3 regions of the Candidatus Photobacterium acropomis genome follow, and region 3 is predicted to be linked to each of the others. Evidence: riboswitches for the same ligand, from Rfam matches in the RefSeq annotation. Region 3 holds a riboswitch; each other region holds the start of a gene.
What was found. A riboswitch is a leader RNA that binds a small molecule or an ion and turns the genes downstream of it on or off. The one in region 3 is predicted to bind thiamine pyrophosphate.
Positions count from the first base shown of each region.

Region 1: linked by a shared signal. The riboswitch ahead of thiB (thiamine ABC transporter substrate binding subunit) and the one ahead of thiC (phosphomethylpyrimidine synthase ThiC) in region 3 are both predicted to bind thiamine pyrophosphate.
Region 2: linked by a shared signal. The riboswitch ahead of thiD (bifunctional hydroxymethylpyrimidine kinase/phosphomethylpyrimidine kinase) and the one ahead of thiC (phosphomethylpyrimidine synthase ThiC) in region 3 are both predicted to bind thiamine pyrophosphate.

Region 1 covers NZ_CP131609.1:72,215-78,845, reverse strand. Annotated here, with positions in the region: gene thiP (thiamine/thiamine pyrophosphate ABC transporter permease ThiP) at 1-1,385, opposite strand, end outside; gene thiB (thiamine ABC transporter substrate binding subunit) at 1,428-2,450, opposite strand; TPP riboswitch at 2,537-2,649, opposite strand; gene leuD (3-isopropylmalate dehydratase small subunit) at 2,913-3,515, opposite strand; gene leuC (3-isopropylmalate dehydratase large subunit) at 3,531-4,964, opposite strand; gene leuB (3-isopropylmalate dehydrogenase) at 4,978-6,066, opposite strand; gene leuA (2-isopropylmalate synthase) at 6,128-6,631, opposite strand, start outside.
Region 2 covers NZ_CP131608.1:1,358,547-1,365,177, forward strand. Annotated here, with positions in the region: gene Q7657_RS06160 (diguanylate cyclase domain-containing protein) at 1-573, opposite strand, end outside; gene Q7657_RS06165 (YfiR family protein) at 570-1,187, opposite strand; gene Q7657_RS06170 (TonB-dependent receptor plug domain-containing protein) at 1,197-3,341, opposite strand; TPP riboswitch at 3,751-3,852, shown strand; gene thiD (bifunctional hydroxymethylpyrimidine kinase/phosphomethylpyrimidine kinase) at 3,933-4,784, shown strand; gene Q7657_RS06180 (beta-N-acetylhexosaminidase) at 5,157-6,631, shown strand, end outside.
Region 3 covers NZ_CP131609.1:386,076-392,706, forward strand. Annotated here, with positions in the region: gene Q7657_RS08415 (HesA/MoeB/ThiF family protein) at 1-770, opposite strand, end outside; gene thiE (thiamine phosphate synthase) at 760-1,977, opposite strand; gene thiC (phosphomethylpyrimidine synthase ThiC) at 1,978-3,900, opposite strand; TPP riboswitch at 4,020-4,117, opposite strand; gene Q7657_RS08430 (universal stress protein) at 4,242-4,664, opposite strand; gene crcB (fluoride efflux transporter CrcB) at 4,870-5,253, shown strand; tRNA gene Q7657_RS08440 (tRNA-Asp) at 5,469-5,545, opposite strand; rRNA gene rrf (5S ribosomal RNA) at 5,651-5,766, opposite strand; rRNA gene Q7657_RS08450 (23S ribosomal RNA) at 5,852-6,631, opposite strand, start outside.

The DNA.
Region 1 (6,631 bases), 310 kb from region 3:
CCTAAATCCCCCAGTGATAACACAAAGCTAATAGCGAGAGCTTGGGCAATAGGGGCACGTAACGCACGCCACTCAACTAAGCGTAATCGTGATAGATGTGTCATACCTAAACTGCGACATAACGGATTATATTGTTGCGCTAGATGTAGCATTGGCTGGCTTAATGTTTTGATCACATACGGCAGCGCCATTAGGGCATTAACACAGACGACGACCCAAAATGCAGCACTGTAAGCATCGGTGTATTGGCGTAATAATAAGAAGATCCCGGTGCTCAGTACCAGCCCCGGCGTCACTAAAATCACGGTACCTATCATTTCGATACCATCGGCGGCAAGCTTGCGACGGGCTATACGTAAACTGCGACTGGTGATCAAAATCATCACCCCAGCACAGAAAGCGAGAACACAAGAAAACAGGGCGATATGCAGCGAGTTATAAATAGCGGACCAGAGTTGCTCTTGCTCTAAAATAGTGAGCAATTGGCGGTTAATACCCGAAACGACCACAGCGATGATCGGTGGTACGACAAACAGTAATGCTACGATGATCCAAAAGGCATCCCAACATTTAGCACGCCAGTGATCGTGATAGTTCACTACCGTTTTATTGATCGAGCCATTTAGGGTTGATAGTGGTTTAGCAAAGCGTTGAGTGATCAATACTAACGAACAACACAGCAGCATTTGCCATAGCGCCAAAATAGCACCGGTTGCTAAATCAAAGTCATAACGCAGCGCTTGATAAATCGCGAGTTCAATCGTGGTGGATTTAGGACCGCCACCTAATGACATGATCACCGCAAAACTGGTAAAGCACAGCATGAAGACTAAGCCGGCAATGTGCGGTAGCTGCTGGCGTAGTCGAGGCCATGCAATTAAGCGAAACTTACTCCATCCTGTGATCCCTAAATGAGCAGCAAGTTGATGTTGCTCAGCAGGAATACCATCGAGGCTTTGCAGTAAAAAGCGTACAGTAAGCGGCAGGTTTAAAAACACATGTGCCAGTAAGATCCCACTTAAGCCGTAAATATTTAATGGTGGTAAGCCAAGTGCCGCTAAGCCGTGGCTGATGATGCCGCTTTTGCCATAAATCGACAGTAAACCAAAAACGGCCACTAAGACGGGCATAACCAATGTCATCGCAAAGAGGCGAAGGAGTAGGGCTTTGCCGATAAATTGACGACGAGAAAGGGCATAGGCGATGGGGATCGCAGGAATGATACTGAGTAGCGTTGAGAGGATCGCTTGATAGAAGCTAAACCCCGTTACATGACGCAGGTAGGGATCATGCCATAAGGTTGCCAGTTGCCAATCGCTAGCTTCACTGATTAAGGCATATAGCGCAGAAACGACAATGAAAATGATCAGCCCGGCACTGATCATACCGGGCAATAAGGTGATGCGTTTGTTCAAAGTCTTAAACCATTATTGAGTCAATGCTTGTTGCCACTCGCGGATCCAAGCTTTGCGGTGTGTTGCCACTTCATCGGCACTAAACTCAAGGGCTTTGCTTGGTACGGTGAGCTCATCAAATCCTTTTGGTAAGTTTTGTTTGGTTACTGGATACATCCAGTTATGGGTAGCGATTTGTGATTGGAACGCATCACTGACAATAAATTGTATGAACTCATCAGCCAGTTTTGGATGTGGGCTATTTTTCATCTTCGCTGCGACTTCCACTTGCATGTAGTGGCCTTCTTTAAAATCAGCCGCTTTGTACTGATGCTTGTTCTCAGCAATGATGTGATAAGCCGGTGATGTGGTGTATGACAGCACCATATCTGACTCGCCTTTTAAGAACATGTTATAAGCTTCTGACCAGCCTTTGGTTACAGTGACGGTGTGTTTTGCCAATTGCTGCCACATTTCCGGTGCTTTATCGCCATAGACAGACTTGATCCACAACATTAAACCTTGGCCTGGGGTTGAGGTGCGAGGATCTTGGTAGATCACACTAATGTTTTGATCTTTGATCAAGGCGTCAAGACTTGCTGGTGGATTTGGCAGTTTTGAACTGTCGTAGACAAAGGCAAAGTAGCCATAGTCATAAGGCACGAATGTATCGTCATTCCAGCCTTTGGGTAGTGTTAGCTTACTGGTATCAACGTTAGAGGTTGTTAGTAATCCAGTGTTTTTTGCTTCTGTCATCAGGTTATTATCAAGCCCTAATAGAATATCGGCTTTGCTGTTTTTACCTTCAAGACGCACACGATTTAAAATAGAGACGCCATCTTCTAGTGAAACAAAATTTACCTTGCAGCCATTACATTGCGCTTCAAATGCTTTCTTGATCACAGGGCCAGGGCCCCATTCAGATGCAAATGAGCTGTAGGTGTAGACGTTGAGAGTATTGTCGGCAGCAAAAGCAGTGCTTGCGATAAGTGACAATGAGATAAGTGGTAGAAGAGTGGTTGTTTTTTTCACTATGCGCTCCGGTATGTCCGACATCCTATGGACAAAAATAGAAAGAGAGAGCGGCACAGGTTTGAGAGCTGTCGCATCGTGCGGTGCAGCAGACTCGAGCATTTAGTTAAATGTTCGAGTATCTCAATTCCTACGCCAGCATTACCTGGTTCAGGTTCGATGGGTTCTGTATAAAGCAGTTATGCTTAACAATCTCAGCCAACAGGCTCCCCAATGAGAACAATGCATTGTACCTGTAACAGTAAATAAGTGATAGCGTCTGAATACACCACCTGCTGTAGACAAAGCGCATATTATTTAAAGCAATGACAGTATTAACATTCTCTCATCAAGGTGTTGTATTCCTTGATAATAGTAAGCAATCGTTTTTCTAAACGACTATAGAGTATTTGGTGACTAAAACCTGCTTTTATTGTTTATTTTGTTATTAGCGACAAAAAATAAACGCCCACAAAGGGCGTCTATGAAGTTTAAAATGATGAATGATTAAGCAAGGAAGCGAGGGATTTGGCTCTCAAAGCTGGCGATCTTATCTTCGTGTTGTAGCGTTAAGCCGATGTTGTCTAGACCATTAAGCAAACAGTGGCGACGGAATTCATCAATTTCGAATGAATAGGTTTTACCGTTAGCGGTGACGATCATCTTTTCGAGATCGACGTTGATCTCAGCACCTTCATTGGCTTCAACAAATTGGAACAGCTCATCGACTTCTTGCTCGGTTAGGCGAACAGGCACCATTTGGTTGTTGATCGAGTTACCGTAGAAAATGTCGGCAAAGCTTGGTGCGATCATTACTTGGATCCCGTAATCAGCCAGTGCCCATGGTGCGTGCTCACGAGATGAACCACAGCCAAAGTTTTCACGGGCAAGCAGAATACTAGCCCCTTGGTAACGTGGGGCATTCATTACAAAATCAGGATTTGCTTGCTCGCCAGTATCATCAAGAAAACGCCAGTCATGGAAAAGGTGTTTACCAAATCCAGTACGAGTGACTTTCTGTAAAAATTGTTTTGGAATAATCGCATCGGTATCGACGTTGGCAGCATCTAGCGGTACGACAAGCCCAGTGTGTTGTTTAAAACCAGTCATGTTCACATCCTTTTGTTACGCAGAAGCTGCGTCTAGTTGACGAATATCGACAAAGTGACCAGCACATGCCGCAGCGGCTGCCATCGCAGGACTTACTAGGTGAGTACGTCCATCACGGCCTTGGCGACCTTCGAAGTTACGGTTACTGGTTGAGGCACAACGTTCACCGGGACCTAAGCGATCGTTATTCATTGCCAAGCACATTGAGCACCCAGGTAGACGCCATTCAAAGCCGGCTTCAATAAAGATTTTATCTAGCCCTTCTTTTTCCGCTTGTGCTTTAACTTGCTCTGAACCTGGCACAACCAGAGCCTGAACATTAGGGGCAACTTTACGCCCTTTGGCAATCGCTGCTGCTGCACGCATATCTTCAATACGTGAGTTGGTACATGAACCGATAAATACCTTATCAACAGAAAAATCAGACAGTGCTTTACCTGCTTCTAGCCCCATGTAAGCGAGGGCTTTTTCCGCTGATGCTTTTTCTACTGGATCGTTAAAGCTTTCAGGTGTTGGAATTGGCTCGTCAACGGCAATCACTTGGCCAGGGTTAGTTCCCCATGTCACTTGTGGTTTAATATCTTTCGCATCAAGGGTGACGACTGCATCAAACTCAGCATCAGGATCCGATTTCAGTGATGTCCAGTATTCGACTGCTGCATCAAAGTCAGCGCCTTTCGGTGCAAATTCACGATCTTTAATATAATCAAACGTGGTTTGATCCGGTGCGATCAAACCGGCTTTTGCGCCCAGTTCAATTGCCATGTTACAGACGGTCATACGACCTTCCATCGTCAGATCGGTAATGGCTTCCCCACAGAACTCCACTACATAACCCGTACCGCCAGCGGCAGTGGTTTTACCGATGATCGCAAGGACGATATCTTTAGCGGTAATGCCTTCAGCAACTTTACCTTTTACTTCAATCTTCATGGTTTTGGCACGAGATTGTTTTAGGGTCTGAGTTGCTAGAACGTGCTCCACTTCAGAAGTACCAATACCAAAGGCTAGCGCGCCAAAGGCACCGTGAGTGGCGGTATGTGAGTCACCACAAACAATGGTCATACCCGGTAGCGTAATACCTAGCTCTGGGCCCATAACGTGCACAATGCCTTGATATTTATGATTTAGGTCGTACAGGGTAACACCAAATTCTTCACAGTTTTTGGCTAGCGTTTCCATTTGAATGCGTGCCATTTCACCCGAGGCATTAATGTCTTTAGTTTGAGTAGAGACATTGTGATCCATGGTGGCAAAGGTTTTTGATACTTGGCGTACTTTACGACCTTTTTCACGCAGACCATCAAAAGCCTGTGGTGATGTCACTTCATGCACTAAGTGGCGATCGATATACAGGATCGGGTTTTCGCCTTGTGCTGCAACGGCAACGTGGGCATCGTAAACTTTCTCGTAAAGCGTTTTAGGGGCGCTATTATTAGTGTTCGACATTGCTCATGCTCCCTTATGCTTGCTGAATGTATGCAGCGATCTTGTCGCCCATTTCAGAGGTGGTTAATGCAGGTTTATCACTGGCAAGATCGGCGGTGAGTTCACCAGCTTCCAATGCTTGTGATACAGCTTGCTCAATAGTGCGTGCAGCTTTTTCTTCGCCAAGGCTGTAACGTAGCATCAGTGCAGCTGATAGGATCTGTGCCACTGGGTTGGCGATATTCTTACCTGCAATATCAGGTGCAGAGCCGCCCGCTGGTTCGTACATGCCAAACTTGTCTTGGTTAAGACTGGCTGATGGCAACATACCCATAGATCCTGTGATCATGGCACATTCATCTGAAATGATGTCGCCGAAGATGTTTGAACATAGCATCACATCAAACTGCGAAGGATCTTTAATAAGCTGCATCGTCGCATTATCAATGTACATGTGGCTAAGGCTGACATCTGGGTAGTCTTTTGCCACTTCTTCGACCACTTCACGCCATAGAATTGAGCTTTGTAGTACGTTCGCTTTATCAATCGAGCATACTTTCTTGCTACGAAGACGTGCTGATTCAAAGGCAATCTTGGCAATACGTTCAATCTCATAACGATAGTAAACTTCGGTATCGAACGCTTTTTCTTGATCGCCTTCACCTTCACGACCTTTTGGCTGACCAAAGTAGATACCGCCCGTTAGTTCACGGACTACCGCAATATCAAAGCCGCGCTCAGAAATATCAGCACGCAGTGGCGAGAACTTCTCAAGGCCACGGTGGATCTGTGCTGGGCGAAGATTACAAAATAGTTGGAAGTGTTTACGTAGTGGCAGTAGGGCACCACGCTCAGGTTGATCATTTGGTGCAAGGTGTTCCCATTTAGGGCCACCGACAGAGCCAAATAGTACAGCGTCAGCCTCTTCACAGCCTTTTAGGGTTGCATCAGGTAGTGGGCAACCGTGGTTGTCGATAGCAATCCCGCCGACATCATACTCGGTACGAGCAAAGGTAAGATTAAATTTAGCTTCAACAGCATCTAGCACTTTATGTGCTTGCTGCATCACTTCAGGGCCAATCCCGTCACCGGGTAGAACTGCAATTTTGTAAGAACCTGCCATGGCTTGTTGCTCTCCGTAATTATGTAAACATTAAAATTCGTTATCTGGGTTTGCTATCAGCTCAATGAGCAGAGCGCTGTTTGATCTCTTCAATTTGATCGGCACGGTGAATACTATTAATAACGTGCAGTAGGGCTTGACCAGAGGCTTCAACAATATCGGTTGCGAGACCCGTACCGTGGTATTTTCTGCCTTTATAGTTAGCGATAATATCTGCCTGACCTAGACCATCTTCGCCTTCACCTTTGGCGGTTAGATCAAACTTATCCAATACGATGTCGTAACCTGTTAAACGGTAAATACATTGGTATAGCGCATCAACTGGGCCATTACCGACAGCCGCTTCACATTTTTCTTCATCACCACATTGCAGCTTGATGCTGGTGGTTGCCATTACACTGCCTGATTGCACGCTTAGGTAATTGAGTTTGAAGTAGTCATCTTCATCACGTAGGTTGGAAAAATGCATCAGCGCTTCAAGATCATAATCAAACACCTGACCTTTACGATCCGCTAGCTTTAGGAAATCCGCATACAATTTATCTAGGTTGTATTCGTTTTCGGT
Region 2 (6,631 bases), on a different contig from region 3:
AATCATCCAATGTCGTAGACGATGAACAACAAAGATGCTGACTAAGACGAGTGTCACCAATAAGTACATGCTGACTTCAATTTGTGAGGCCTTAATATCTTCAAGTACCGAGAGAGAAACTACAATATTCAATGTTGCTAATTGTTCGCCCTCAATATAAATCGGCACCACCATAAACAAATGATTATGGCTAAATACATGCCCTTCACGATGAGCAATCACCTTTTCAGCTTCGGTTGGTATAACCACGGGCAATTCTTCATTCTGAAATTTAGCAAATACTGTTTTCAGATCTTTCATCACCGAAACAGACACAATCATAGGATCAGCACAAAATGCGGATAAAATCTCATTCGCTGTTAATGGATCATCAAACTGAATCGCTGCCGTTAAGTTTGTACCAATACCTGTAGCCAGAATATTTGTACGATTAACAAGATTCTGCTTTTCACTTTCAATGTATTTATACGAGCCTAATGTTTGGAATACCAAAAATAGTGAAACAACAAAAAACACGAGCGGTAAATATAAACGCTGATTAAAAGAAAGTGCGTTCATCCAAGATTTACTCATGGTTGCACTCCTTTGTGATCGTCTTTCTCTAGCGTCGGAAGAATCGCGATTTTTAATAGCTTGGAGCTAATCAAAAGTTCGGCTTTTTTAGCATGTGTTAATGCAATAGCTGGGCGCACTTTATTATCCATTGAACGCAGTTCAATCATGCCACCTTTATTTAAAAATGCTTCACCCGAACCAATAGTTAAGACCCCTTGCTTTATAGGGATATGATTAAGATCGAGTTCTCGCTGAGGTGAAATATACGCAATATGACATTGGTTAATTTGATTGATATTCGTTAACGTAACGATGTTGTTTCCACTATGATTCGCTTTAAGTAATCGACTTAAGGTTAATGCTACCTTGTCAGTACCGAGTGTGCAGTAAGTCAATTTTTCGCTCTTTTTCGGCCACGTAATAAATTGCGAAAAACGATAAATATACACGGCTGAAATTTCATAATCGGCAGCATTATTAGCATATGCTTTATGGACTAAGACATTGATAAAAAATGCCAAAGCCACCATAAAATACAAAGTGTACAGACGGCAAAAACGGTAAGGCTTAACAAAAAGCCCCACCATTATCTGTTTCATCATATTGCTCGGTGTGCAATCGTTACTTTGCATTCCGCCCCACTATAGTTTTGTCCACGACAAGCGCATAAATACCGTTTCTTCTAACGGTGCTTTATTAGGCATATCTTCATAAGTCGAGCTACCCAAGCCATCAACAACAAACTCTACTAACGGCCACGAGTGTTTTTGCTGCCATGCAACGCGTAAATCTAATGTGGTGATAGCTGGCGCTTCATAATATTCCATTGATGATGACACTGATCCTTTATGCTTTAACCACCAATCAATTTGCCATTGTGGATTAAGCGTCCACATCATCTGGATAGAGCCATAATGATTTGGCTGATGATCATATAATGCTTTATAGCCACCATTGAGGTACGTATCACAAGTTCTGTAACGTGAATCACACTCTGATTGGGTATCAATAAAACTGTATGAGGTATTAAAATTGATCGCTTCTGTTGGTTGCCAGAACAAAGCTAACTCAGCACCATAGCTTTGCGCTTTTAAGTTATCGCTGTAACTATTTCGGAAAATAGCTGTACCTCCAGGTAACGTAGTACCATCTTCACAATAACCATAAGTACATATCCAACGACCATCATCAATCATACGTAAGTTATCGTATTCACTGTAAAAAATAGTGGCGTCAAGAGAGAATGTATCAGTCAATTTACCACGGTAACCCACATCCCAAGTCACGACTGACTCATTGTCTAGATCTTCATTGCCAGCGGTATAATTCATCGCAGGATAAATACCCACACACGATGGGTGCTGAGATAAATCACAATTGGGAATAGCAGCTATCGCATTACCTAAAACAAACATATCTGTTGTTGAGTCAACTGCAGATGGCGTCACTACGGCACGACCTATTCCCGTCCATAATTGATGATCATCCGTTGCTTTATAATGCAGTCTTAATTGAGGTTCTACTTCAGTTGTATGATTACGAGTGAAATGCTCAACTTTAACCCCAAGGCTTGATGTGACTTTATCTGTCAGTTGCGTTTCTAACTGCGAGAACACATTGTAGATCTGCTCTCTCTGCACATGATCTGATGTTATGCGCTGATAAGGCTGCATATCAGTATAATAATCGTGCTTAGCCGTTGGAATTTTTAAGCGAGTAAAACGCGCACCAATACCTAGAGTTAATTCATTTTGTTCGTTCAATTTAGTGATCATTAATACATCACCATTCACCGTACTGTATTTACCATTCGCTGTTGGCTCTGTACGTGAATTAGTATCTGCCCATAATGACCCCTTATATTGAGTATCACCCACCCTCTTACCAAAATTAAGACTCGAATAAACGCCACGAGAATAATCTGTTAATAGTGAAGGATTCGCTACTATCGCTGTATTAGGATACAAAGGATGAACAGGCTTATCCAAAATATCATAGGTATACCAACTAAAATGCTCTGACTTAGTATGGTAACCACCTAATTGGAAAGTTAAGAACTGATCTTCTTCAATATAATCGGTACGAAACGCAACATTATAATTATTCCACTCATCATCATTAAATGAGTAATAATCAGATTGAACACCTTTTACTGATAATCTTGCTGTTGTGAAATCATTTAATTGAAAACCATAACGGTAGTCTGCTTCTTTATAGTTATATTGACCATGCGCTATTTCTAAAAACTGACCTAAGGTTTCATTACTATTTTTAGTAATGACATTGATAACACCATTAGTCGCATTCCCCCCCCACATCGTGCCAGCAGAACCGCGTAAGATCTCAATACGATCAATATCATCTAAAATCGTATCAATGGTATGCCAAAAAGTACCTGACATGAGAGGGCTAAAGACGCTGCGTCCATCCACCATCACTAGCAATTTATTAAACAGCGTTTCATTTAAACCGCGCAGAGAAACCTGCCAATTAAATTCACTGATCTTGGTTACTTGTACTCCGGGTGCTAATGCGAGAGCTTCGGCAATAGAGCGTACGCCACTACGGCGAATTTGTTCATTGGTGATCACATATAACGCAGCGGGTACTTCATTAAGCGACTGCTCTTTTTTAGCTGCCGTTGTGACTGTCACGTTCTGAGTTGTTAACTCATCTAAATCCATCGACATCAAACTATCGATTTCTGATGAAGCTGAAGAAACGCTATAAAATGAAAATAAGAATGCTGGTAAAAAATACGATAGCGAATGTAAGTTTTTATTCATAATTATTATATAAGGTAAAAGTCTCCATTAAATTCTATCAAAGTAATTATGGTTATTAATAATAAGGTAATTTATCTTCACACTAAAAATAAATTCCAATAAAGAATAACTCACAACGTGATTTGTTTATTAAATTAACAATTTTAATATCGAATAAGATTAAATAATAATTATATTCCATTAAGAAATATTTATACTCATCTACAACCATAATTATTAATATTTGGTTACACATTTAATTCCAAATAAAGATAATATTTTTCTTAACTAAATGTAAATTATTAGACAAGGTTAACAACTAAATAGCTTTTTCGTTACGTCAACTACAAATAAATCAAATTTATTAACTGACTCAGTATCACAAATTAGTGCTAACAGAAGTCAGCTAGTCACATTTTTGGTACTATATAGCCCTTAGTCGGGGAGCCTTGTGCTGAGATCACACCTATTGTGGAACCCGTATTTACTTGAACCAGTTAGTACTGGCGTAAGGAACTAAAATCAATTGCTGTTCAGTTGATGCTTAAAAGGTAAGTAATCATACCTGCTTTTTAGGTAAGCACTTCTTACGCTTTATTATAGAGATATGCTATGTCAGTCACTTTCAATAAAGCTACAACGCCCATCGTTTTAACCATTGCCGGATCAGATAGCGGTGGTGGAGCAGGTATCCAAGCGGATATCAAAGCTATATCTGCTACCGGTGGGTATGCGTGTTCTGTGATTACCGCTATCACAGCACAAAATACCCTTGGGGTTTCTGCTGTGCACCCTATCCCCTTGTCGATTATTGAAAAACAGTTAGATGCTGTATTTAGTGATTTAAACATTGTTGCAGTGAAAATTGGTATGCTTGCTGATAGCGATATCATTGAGCTTGTCGCGGCGAAAATTCGCCAATATCAGCCAAAGTTTTTAGTAGTCGATCCTGTGATGATTGCCACCAGCGGCGATCCTTTATTAAAACAAACAGCCATAAAAACCCTTAAAACAGTGCTACTGCCGCTTGCTGATATCATTACTCCAAACCTGCCAGAAGCTGCCGCATTAACACAATTAGATACGCCCAATACCCAAGAGGGCATGTTAGCAATGATAAATACACTACGTTTACTTGGTGCAAAAGCGACTTTGCTTAAAGGTGGACACCTTGAACACACAAATGAAAGTAATGATGTACTTATCCTGCCGCAAGAGATAGAAATCTTCTCTGCACCACGAATTCAAAGCAGTAATACCCACGGCACAGGTTGTACCTTATCATCAGCTATCGCCTCTTATCTTGCTCAAGGTTATTCTCTTATGTCTGCGGTACAACTGGCAAAGCACTATATTACCGCTGCGATTCAACATGCAGATAAACTCAATATCGGACATGGGCATGGTCCTGTTGATCATTTCTTTGCGCTACATGCTGATACAGCAAATAATCACGGCTCTTAAACTGTTATAGCAATCAAATATCCCTCATATATCAATACGATAAATGAGGGATAGCCACATGAACGAACATCACAACAACAATGTAACTCAGTTACTCTTTGTCATTTTTCGTCAAATATTTTTCATTCTTCAGCACTGATCACACTTATCTTGTAAGTTAGCAATTTTACGCTTTCAACTTTGTCATTTTTGTTTCTTTATCTATAACATAAATACAACAAAAACATGATATTCCATGATCTAGCACAGAATGATTAAGACTTATGGCTAAGATAAAGCTCTTATTTTTAACCTAATTTTCAGGATATTTACCTCCAAGCGACTAAATTAACTCAAAAAGTTATCCATGCTCACCATCGCTTAGAGAAAAATATGAATTTAAAACCTTTAGCATTCAGCATTGCCTTACTATGTTCGGTTCCTACTATGGCAGCAAAACCTAATACAGATCTTCAGTTAATGCCTTACCCTCAGCAAGTGTCATTAACCAATAGCGCCCCTTTAGTGATTGATCGTCATTTCAATGCCCAATTAACGGGCTTCACTTCACCACGATTAACCTCATTGGTTGAACGCTTAAATCACCGCATTGAAAGACAAACAGGGCTTTTTCTCACCACACCGATTCAAGCTAAAAACCAAACACCAACCCTCACGATTGATGTTAAAGCGCCTGCACCAACAAAAGTACAGCGCGCCAAAGAAGATGAAAGCTATCAGTTAGAAGTCACCAGTAAACAAGCAAAATTAACCGCTAATACGCCTTATGGGGCAATGCGTGGTATTGAAACCTTCTTGCAGTTGATTCAAGCAGATACCAATGGATTCAATATTCCAACCGTCACCATTGAAGATTCACCTCGCTTTCCTTGGCGTGGCGCATTAATTGATACGGCTCGTCACTTTATTCCTGTTGATGTCATTAAACGTCAACTTGATGGACTTGCATCAGCCAAACTCAATACTTTCCACTGGCACTTAACCGATGATCAAGGCTGGCGTTTAGAATCTGTTGCCTACCCTAACCTGCAAGAGAAAGGCTCAGACGGACATTTTTATACCCGAGAACAAATTAAAGATGTGGTGGCGTATGCCAATAGTCTTGGTATTCGAGTCATTCCTGAAGTGGATCTACCTGGTCATGCCAGCGCAATTGCCGCGGCTTATCCAAAATTAATGACCGAAGTAAAAGATTATCAAATAGAGCGTAAATGGGGTGTTCATAAACCATTACTGGATCCGACGAAACCTGAAGTCTATGAATTCATTAACACCTTAATTACGGAAGTTACCGAACTATTTCCTGACGAATATATTCATATTGGTGGTGATGAAGTTGATCCTGAGCAATGGAATAACAGTGCCCATGTTCAGCGTTTCATGAAAGAAAATAATTTGAAAGATGCACTCGCCCTTCACGCTTATTTTAACCAACGCGTCGAGCAGATTTTAAAACGCCATAAACGAAAAATGATCGGCTGGGATGAAACCTATCACCCAGATCTCCCTAAGAGTATTGTGATCCAATCTTGGCGTGGTCACGACTCGTTAGGTGAATCTGCTAACGATGGTTATCAAGGAATTCTTTCAACGGGTTATTACATTGATCAGGCACAACCTGCAGCCATGCACTATCGTAATGATCCGATGCCAAAGCCACTTCAAGTTGATGATGTCGTTGCCGAAGGTGAGCAATGGCAAACTTGGGAATTTACAGCCCCTCGTAAAAAAGGCAGTGCTGTTACAGGAACATTTACTTTAATTACCGCGAAAGATGGCACTCAACGTGGCTTTATCGATTACAAAGGTAAATCTCGCCGCGCCATTTTTGATATCCAAACAATTAA
Region 3 (6,631 bases):
TGATCTTGCTGACCACATACAGGGCAACCAGAATCAGTATCGATTGATACCTGCTGCCATTTTCCTGTTAAGCCATTAAATTGCTGCAGTAAACCAAACCCAACTTCACCAACACCTGCGATAGCTTTGATCGCATTAAGCGCTTGTAACGTTCCAATAGTGGCCACAACAGGTCCCATCACGCCGTTACTACGACAATTTAGATCTTGTGGCCGCGCTTCAGCACTTAATGGAAACACGCATTGATAACACGGTGAGATCTGCCTGAAATCAAACGCCAGTAACTGTCCTTGCCAACCAATAGATGCACCAGCAATTAATGGTGTTTGATGCTGATAACAAGCTTGATTAACGGCATAACGAGTCGCCCAGTTGTCACTGCAATCGAGCACAATATCAGCCTGTTGTACTTCCATGGCAAGTTGAACACCTGCAAGCTTGGCTTTTACTGCACGCGTTCGTACCAATGGGTTCAATGCTAAAAGCTGATCGCAGGCTGCTTGCGCTTTATTAAGTGATACATCGGTTTCTCGATAAATCACCTGACGCTGCAAATTCGAACACTCAACCACATCATCATCTGCAATCACCAGCAAACCAACACCAGCAGCAGCGAGATACATCGCTGCCGCTGAGCCTAAACCACCGGCTCCGACGATCAGTACCTTGGCATTGTTAAGCTCAAGTTGCCCCTGCTCACCCATTTCTTCCAGCATGATTTGTCGGTTATATCGAATAAAAGCGTCATCAGAAAGTGTGTCAGTTGTCATACCCCACCTCCCGCTTAGCTAAACACTGCTTGAGTTGCTCAACGGCAATAGCAGGTTCGCTTGACTGGGTGATCGCACGTACCACCGCAACGCTACTCACCCCAGTTTTCCAAACTACTGGCACACGAGATAAATCAATGCCACCAATGGCCACGGTTGGGAACGCATTACCAATCAATTGTTGGTAAAGCTTTAAGCGATGAACACCTTGCGGTAATGACGGCATTTGCTTGGTTGTGGTTGGATAAATATGACCGAGAGCGATGTAACTTGGATTAAATGCCATCGCACGTAGGATCTCGTAATACCCATGGGTTGAGATCCCCAAGCGAAGGTTGGCTTGTTGAATAGCATTGAGATCAGCAACAGCTAAATCTTCTTGTCCCAAATGCACCCCAAAAGCACCATGCTCAATAGCCAGTTGCCAATAGTCATTAATAAAGACCTGCGCATTGGCCTGCTGACCTAACGCAATCGCATGCGCAACATCTTGCTCTAAGCCTTGTGCATTCGGATCTTTGATCCGCAACTGAGTGGTTTGAACATTTAGCTCAAGTAACTGCTTAACCCATTGGACGGAATCCACTACCGGATATAACGTCAGTTTCTCACTATCAACAGGTGCAAAAGCTTCAACTGGCTGACATTGATCTTGCCAACCAATATCTGACAGCTTTGAAAAATTAGCACAAACGATTTCAGGGAAAGCATCACGCTCGGTTGGCCAAATGCCCATCTGAGTTGACTGGGCATAGGCTCTTGCTAGCACTAATGCATCTTCCAATGGGTAATTCAGCGCGAGAGCGGCCAACAACATCGCTCGCTGTTGTGTTTGATCACCACACTCAACACTAAAGCAGCAACGCACGTCACCATCATGATGCCAAATATCTAGATAGCCACCCTTAACTGGCAAGCCACAAATTACTAAGTCTGGGCGTTTCAGTACTTCTGCTTTGAGCGATGAGAGTTTCGCATCGATAGAGCCCCATTGATCTTGGATCTCATAATCTATCAGCTCAGTGGAGCAGGCTTGTTCAAAGCCCACTCGTTTAATGCTCGATGATGTTGATACCTCAACCCAAGCTTGGCTTGATGGCATCAGCGTGACTTGCTCACCTAACTGATAGTCAGCAGCTGCGGCTAATAAGGGCTCAATATGCATCACCAAGGGCGATAAAGCCTTCGGTAAGCTTAATGTGCTCATTTAGCACTCCTCTTTCGCAGGGTGATAAAGCTCGCTACCTTTCTCACGGAATTCTTGTGCTTTTTGCTGCATGCCCTCTAACGGATCGTCTAATAGCTTGATTGCTAGCTCATCAGATCGTTCAAGATCTTTTGCATAATCACGTACTTCTTGAGAGATCTTCATTGAGCAGAATTTAGGACCACACATTGAGCAGAAATGGGCAATTTTGCCAGACTCTTGAGGTAGGGTTTCGTCGTGATATGCACGCGCCGTTTCAGGATCTAAACCAAGGTTAAATTGGTCTTCCCAACGAAACTCAAAACGTGCTTTTGATAAGGCATTATCACGTACTTGCGCACCGGGATGCCCTTTGGCTAAATCTGCCGCATGAGCACATAGCTTATAAGTAATAAGACCAACTTTTACATCTTCTTTATTAGGTAAGCCTAAATGCTCTTTAGGTGTCACGTAACAAAGCATTGCACAACCATACCAACCGATCATCGCTGCACCAATGCCCGAGGTAATATGATCATAGCCTGGTGCAATATCGGTAGTTAGAGGGCCTAAGGTATAGAATGGCGCTTCATGACAATGCTCAAGCTGCTCTTCCATGTTTTCTTTGATCATATGCATTGGTACGTGTCCAGGGCCTTCAATCATGACCTGAACATCGTATTCCCATGCAATCTTCGTCAACTCACCTAAGGTACGTAGCTCACTAAACTGCGCTTCATCATTCGCATCAGCGACGGATCCCGGACGCAGGCCATCACCCAGTGATAGTGAAATATCGTATTGCGCACAAATCTCACAGATCTCACGGAAGTGCTCGTAGAGGAAACTTTCTTTATGGTGTGCCAAGCACCACTTGGCCATAATAGAGCCGCCACGCGATACAATGCCTGTTACGCGTTTTGCCGTCATTGGTACATAACGAAGCAGTACACCAGCATGGATAGTGAAGTAATCCACCCCTTGCTCAGCTTGCTCTAGTAATGTGTCACGGAATACTTCCCAGTTAAGGTTCTCAGCCACACCATTCACTTTTTCAAGAGCTTGATACATAGGTACCGTACCAATCGGAACAGGGCTGTTACGAATGATCCATTCACGGGTTTCGTGAATATTTCGACCTGTTGATAAATCCATTACCGTATCGCCGCCCCAACGGGTCGACCAAACAAGCTTCTCAACTTCTTCTTCAATTGATGAACTCACTGCCGAGTTACCAATGTTGGCATTCACTTTAACAAGGAAGTTTCGGCCAATGATCATTGGCTCAGTTTCTGGATGGTTAATATTGGCAGGAATAATTGCGCGACCTTCAGCCACTTCTTGACGCACAAACTCAGGGGTAATTTCTTTTGGTAAGTTGGCACCAAAGCTAATGCCTGGATGTTGCTGATTCAAGACTTCATCACGGTATTTCGCACGCCCCATATTTTCACGGATCGCGATATATTCCATCTCAGGAGTAATAATACCTTGGCGCGCATAGTGAAGTTGTGTCACGCACTTACCTGCTTTTGCACAGCGGATCGGTGCACGTTCACCAAAGCGTAAATCATCTAACGTCTTATCATCTAAGCGTTCGTTAGCATAATCAGAACTTAAACCGTCAAGGAGCTCTGTATCGTCACGATCTAAAATCCATTGTTCGCGAACAGTAGGCAAACCACTGTAGATATCAATCGTCTTATCCGGATCGGTATAAAAACCCGAAGTATCGTAAACACGTACAGGTTCGTTTGGTTCAAAAATAGGGGATTCTTTACTGCCACCAACCAAACTATCAGCAAGAGTAATTTCACGCATAGGTACACGAAGATCAGGTCGACTTCCCTGCACATACACTTTTTGTGAATTTGGGTATGGCTGAACAGTTAATGATTCAATAAATTGTTTCGCTTCCAGTCTCGCTTGCTTGCGATTCGACATAGCAGTTTCCTTGATTTTTCAATGTAGGGGAAAATGCTTGGCGGATGGGCGTAAACAAGAGGTGTGTACTTTATGTACAACTATGCAGATGCGTACAGTGATCCTAGAAGATATGTAGCAGAAGACATTCTCTTGTTCCCTTCGCAGGTATTAGCCTGATCAGGTTCAACGGATCCCGCAATGCGGTCTCAGCCATATGGCACTCCGACAAGTAGCAACGAGTATAGAGAAGCTGTAAAAGCGCAACAACCTTTATACTGAGAAAAAATGTGAAAAGTGACAGATAACAAAAAGCCGTGTATCAACACGGCTTCTTATTACATTCAGCATATTGCTCAAGATTATTGTGAAATTAATACATCACAATTAAGGTGATTCGCTAAAGAATCGCTTAAGTCACCAAAAAGGTGGAAAGTCGATTTGTGATACCCAGTGATCACAAGGTTCGCATTAAGCTCCTTGGCTAAGGCTTCAATATGTTTAGCTACATCACCATCTGCAGTATGAATCGCTTTAACCTTGTAAGAAGAAGCTGCAATGAGTTCAGACAACTCTTTCATACGCTTTTTAGCAATAGCGTCATGCTCTTCTTGTAATTCAACTTCAACATCAATAAAGCTGACGTTGCCAATCCCTGGTTCAACATAAGCAACATGTAAATCAGCGTGATTCTGCTCAGCAATAACGCCAGCTTTTACCATCAATTTATGCGCATTTTTATCTTCAGGGTTAACCGCTAATAACACAGTTTGGTAAAGCGACATATCTAGCCTCCTTGAGCTAAGGCTCATTACAAATTCAATAATTATGATTATGATGCTATAAATGTAGCTATACAACTAACGATGTGGCTGACGAATTAATATTCGAATGAATCAATGATTGCAATATTGGAGAGTTCTCACCTTTCTAACTAGCGATTATCATGACCGCTTTCTATCATTACCTGAAAATATAAACGAGATCCCAATGAGCCAATATTTATTACTAGGATTCATCGCGCTTGGTGGTGCATTCGGTGCCTGCTCACGATACCTAATTTCTGAGCTATGCGTAATGCTATTTGGCCGTGGCTTCCCATACGGTACTTTAACCGTAAACGTGCTGGGCTCCCTGATCATGGGGCTATTGATGTCAGCACTGAATCAAGGAATGATTGAAGCTGCGCCATGGCGACCAATCATCGGCTTGGGCTTCCTAGGTGCATTAACTACGTTCTCAACATTCTCAATGGATAACGTAGTACTTATGCAGCAAGGCGATTTTTTTAAAGCTGGTTTAAACATTTTGCTTAACGTTATTGTCAGTATCGCCGCATGTTATGTTGGTTACCAAATCATGATGAAAAGCTAACTAGCAGACATAAAAAAACCGCCTATTAGGCGGTTTTTTATGTCTTACATCTAGGATACGTAAACTTAAATAGCAATTTACCCAATAGCACGACATACCATCATTTATATCAAACTCAAAAAACTGCATCTTAATCATGCTTTATAGACAATCGAAAAGTCTAAATCGATAAATGCAAAAAAGCCCCGCTATTTCTAGCGAGGCTTCTTAATAAGTGGCGGAGCGGACGGGACTCGAACCCGCGACCCCCGGCGTGACAGGCCGGTATTCTAACCAACTGAACTACCGCTCCACACGGAGATAAAACGTTCGTTTTATCCGATACCTGTCGTTCAGAACAAGCATCTTATCTTTTTTGCTTTCATCTTTTTCTTAAAAAGATGAAAACGAATAGGAAGCCTGGCGATGTCCTACTCTCACATGGGGAGACCCCACACTACCATCGGCGCTATTACGTTTCACTACTGAGTTCGGCATGGGATCAGGTGGGTCCATAATGCTATGGTCGCCAAGCAAATTCGGTACAATCTTGAAAAGCTGATTCTCAAACACACGTTCAAGTGTTCTTGGAGTCCGTATAAAACCCCTTGGGTGTTGTATGGTTAAGCCTCACGGGCAATTAGTATCGGTTAGCTCAATGCCTCACAGCACTTACACACCCGACCTATCAACGTTGTAGTCTTCAACAACCCTTTAGAGACCTTAAAGGTCTAGGGATGACTCATCTTGAGGCTCGCTTCCCGCTTAGATGCTTTCAGCGGTTATCGATTCCGAACTTAGCTACCGGGCAATGCGTCTGGCGACACAACCCGAACACCAGCGGTTCGTCCACTCCGGTCCTCTCGTACTAGGAGCAGCCCCTCTCAATCATCCAACGCCCACGGCAGATAGGGACCGAACTGTCTCACGACGTTCTAAACCCAGCTCGCGTACCACTTTAAATGGCGAACAGCCATACCCTTGGGACCGACTTCAGCCCCAGGATGTGATGAGCCGACATCGAGGTGCCAAACACCGCCGTCGATATGAACTCTTGGGCGGTATCAGCCTGTTATCCCCGGAGTACCTTTTATCCGTTGAGCGATGGCCCTTCCATTCAGAACCACCGGATCACTATGACCTGCTTTCGCACCTGCTCGACTTGTCAGTCTCGCAGTCAAGCGGGCTTATGCCATTGCACTAACCTCACGATGTCCGACCGTGATTAGCCCACCTTCGTGCTCCTCCGTTACTCTTTGGGAGGAGACCGCCCCAGTCAAACTACCCACCAGGCACTGTCCGTAACCCCGATAAGGGGTCGACGTTAGAACATCAAGCATACAAGGGTGGTATTTCAAGGACGACTCCATAACCGCTAGCGCGATTATTTCACAGTCTC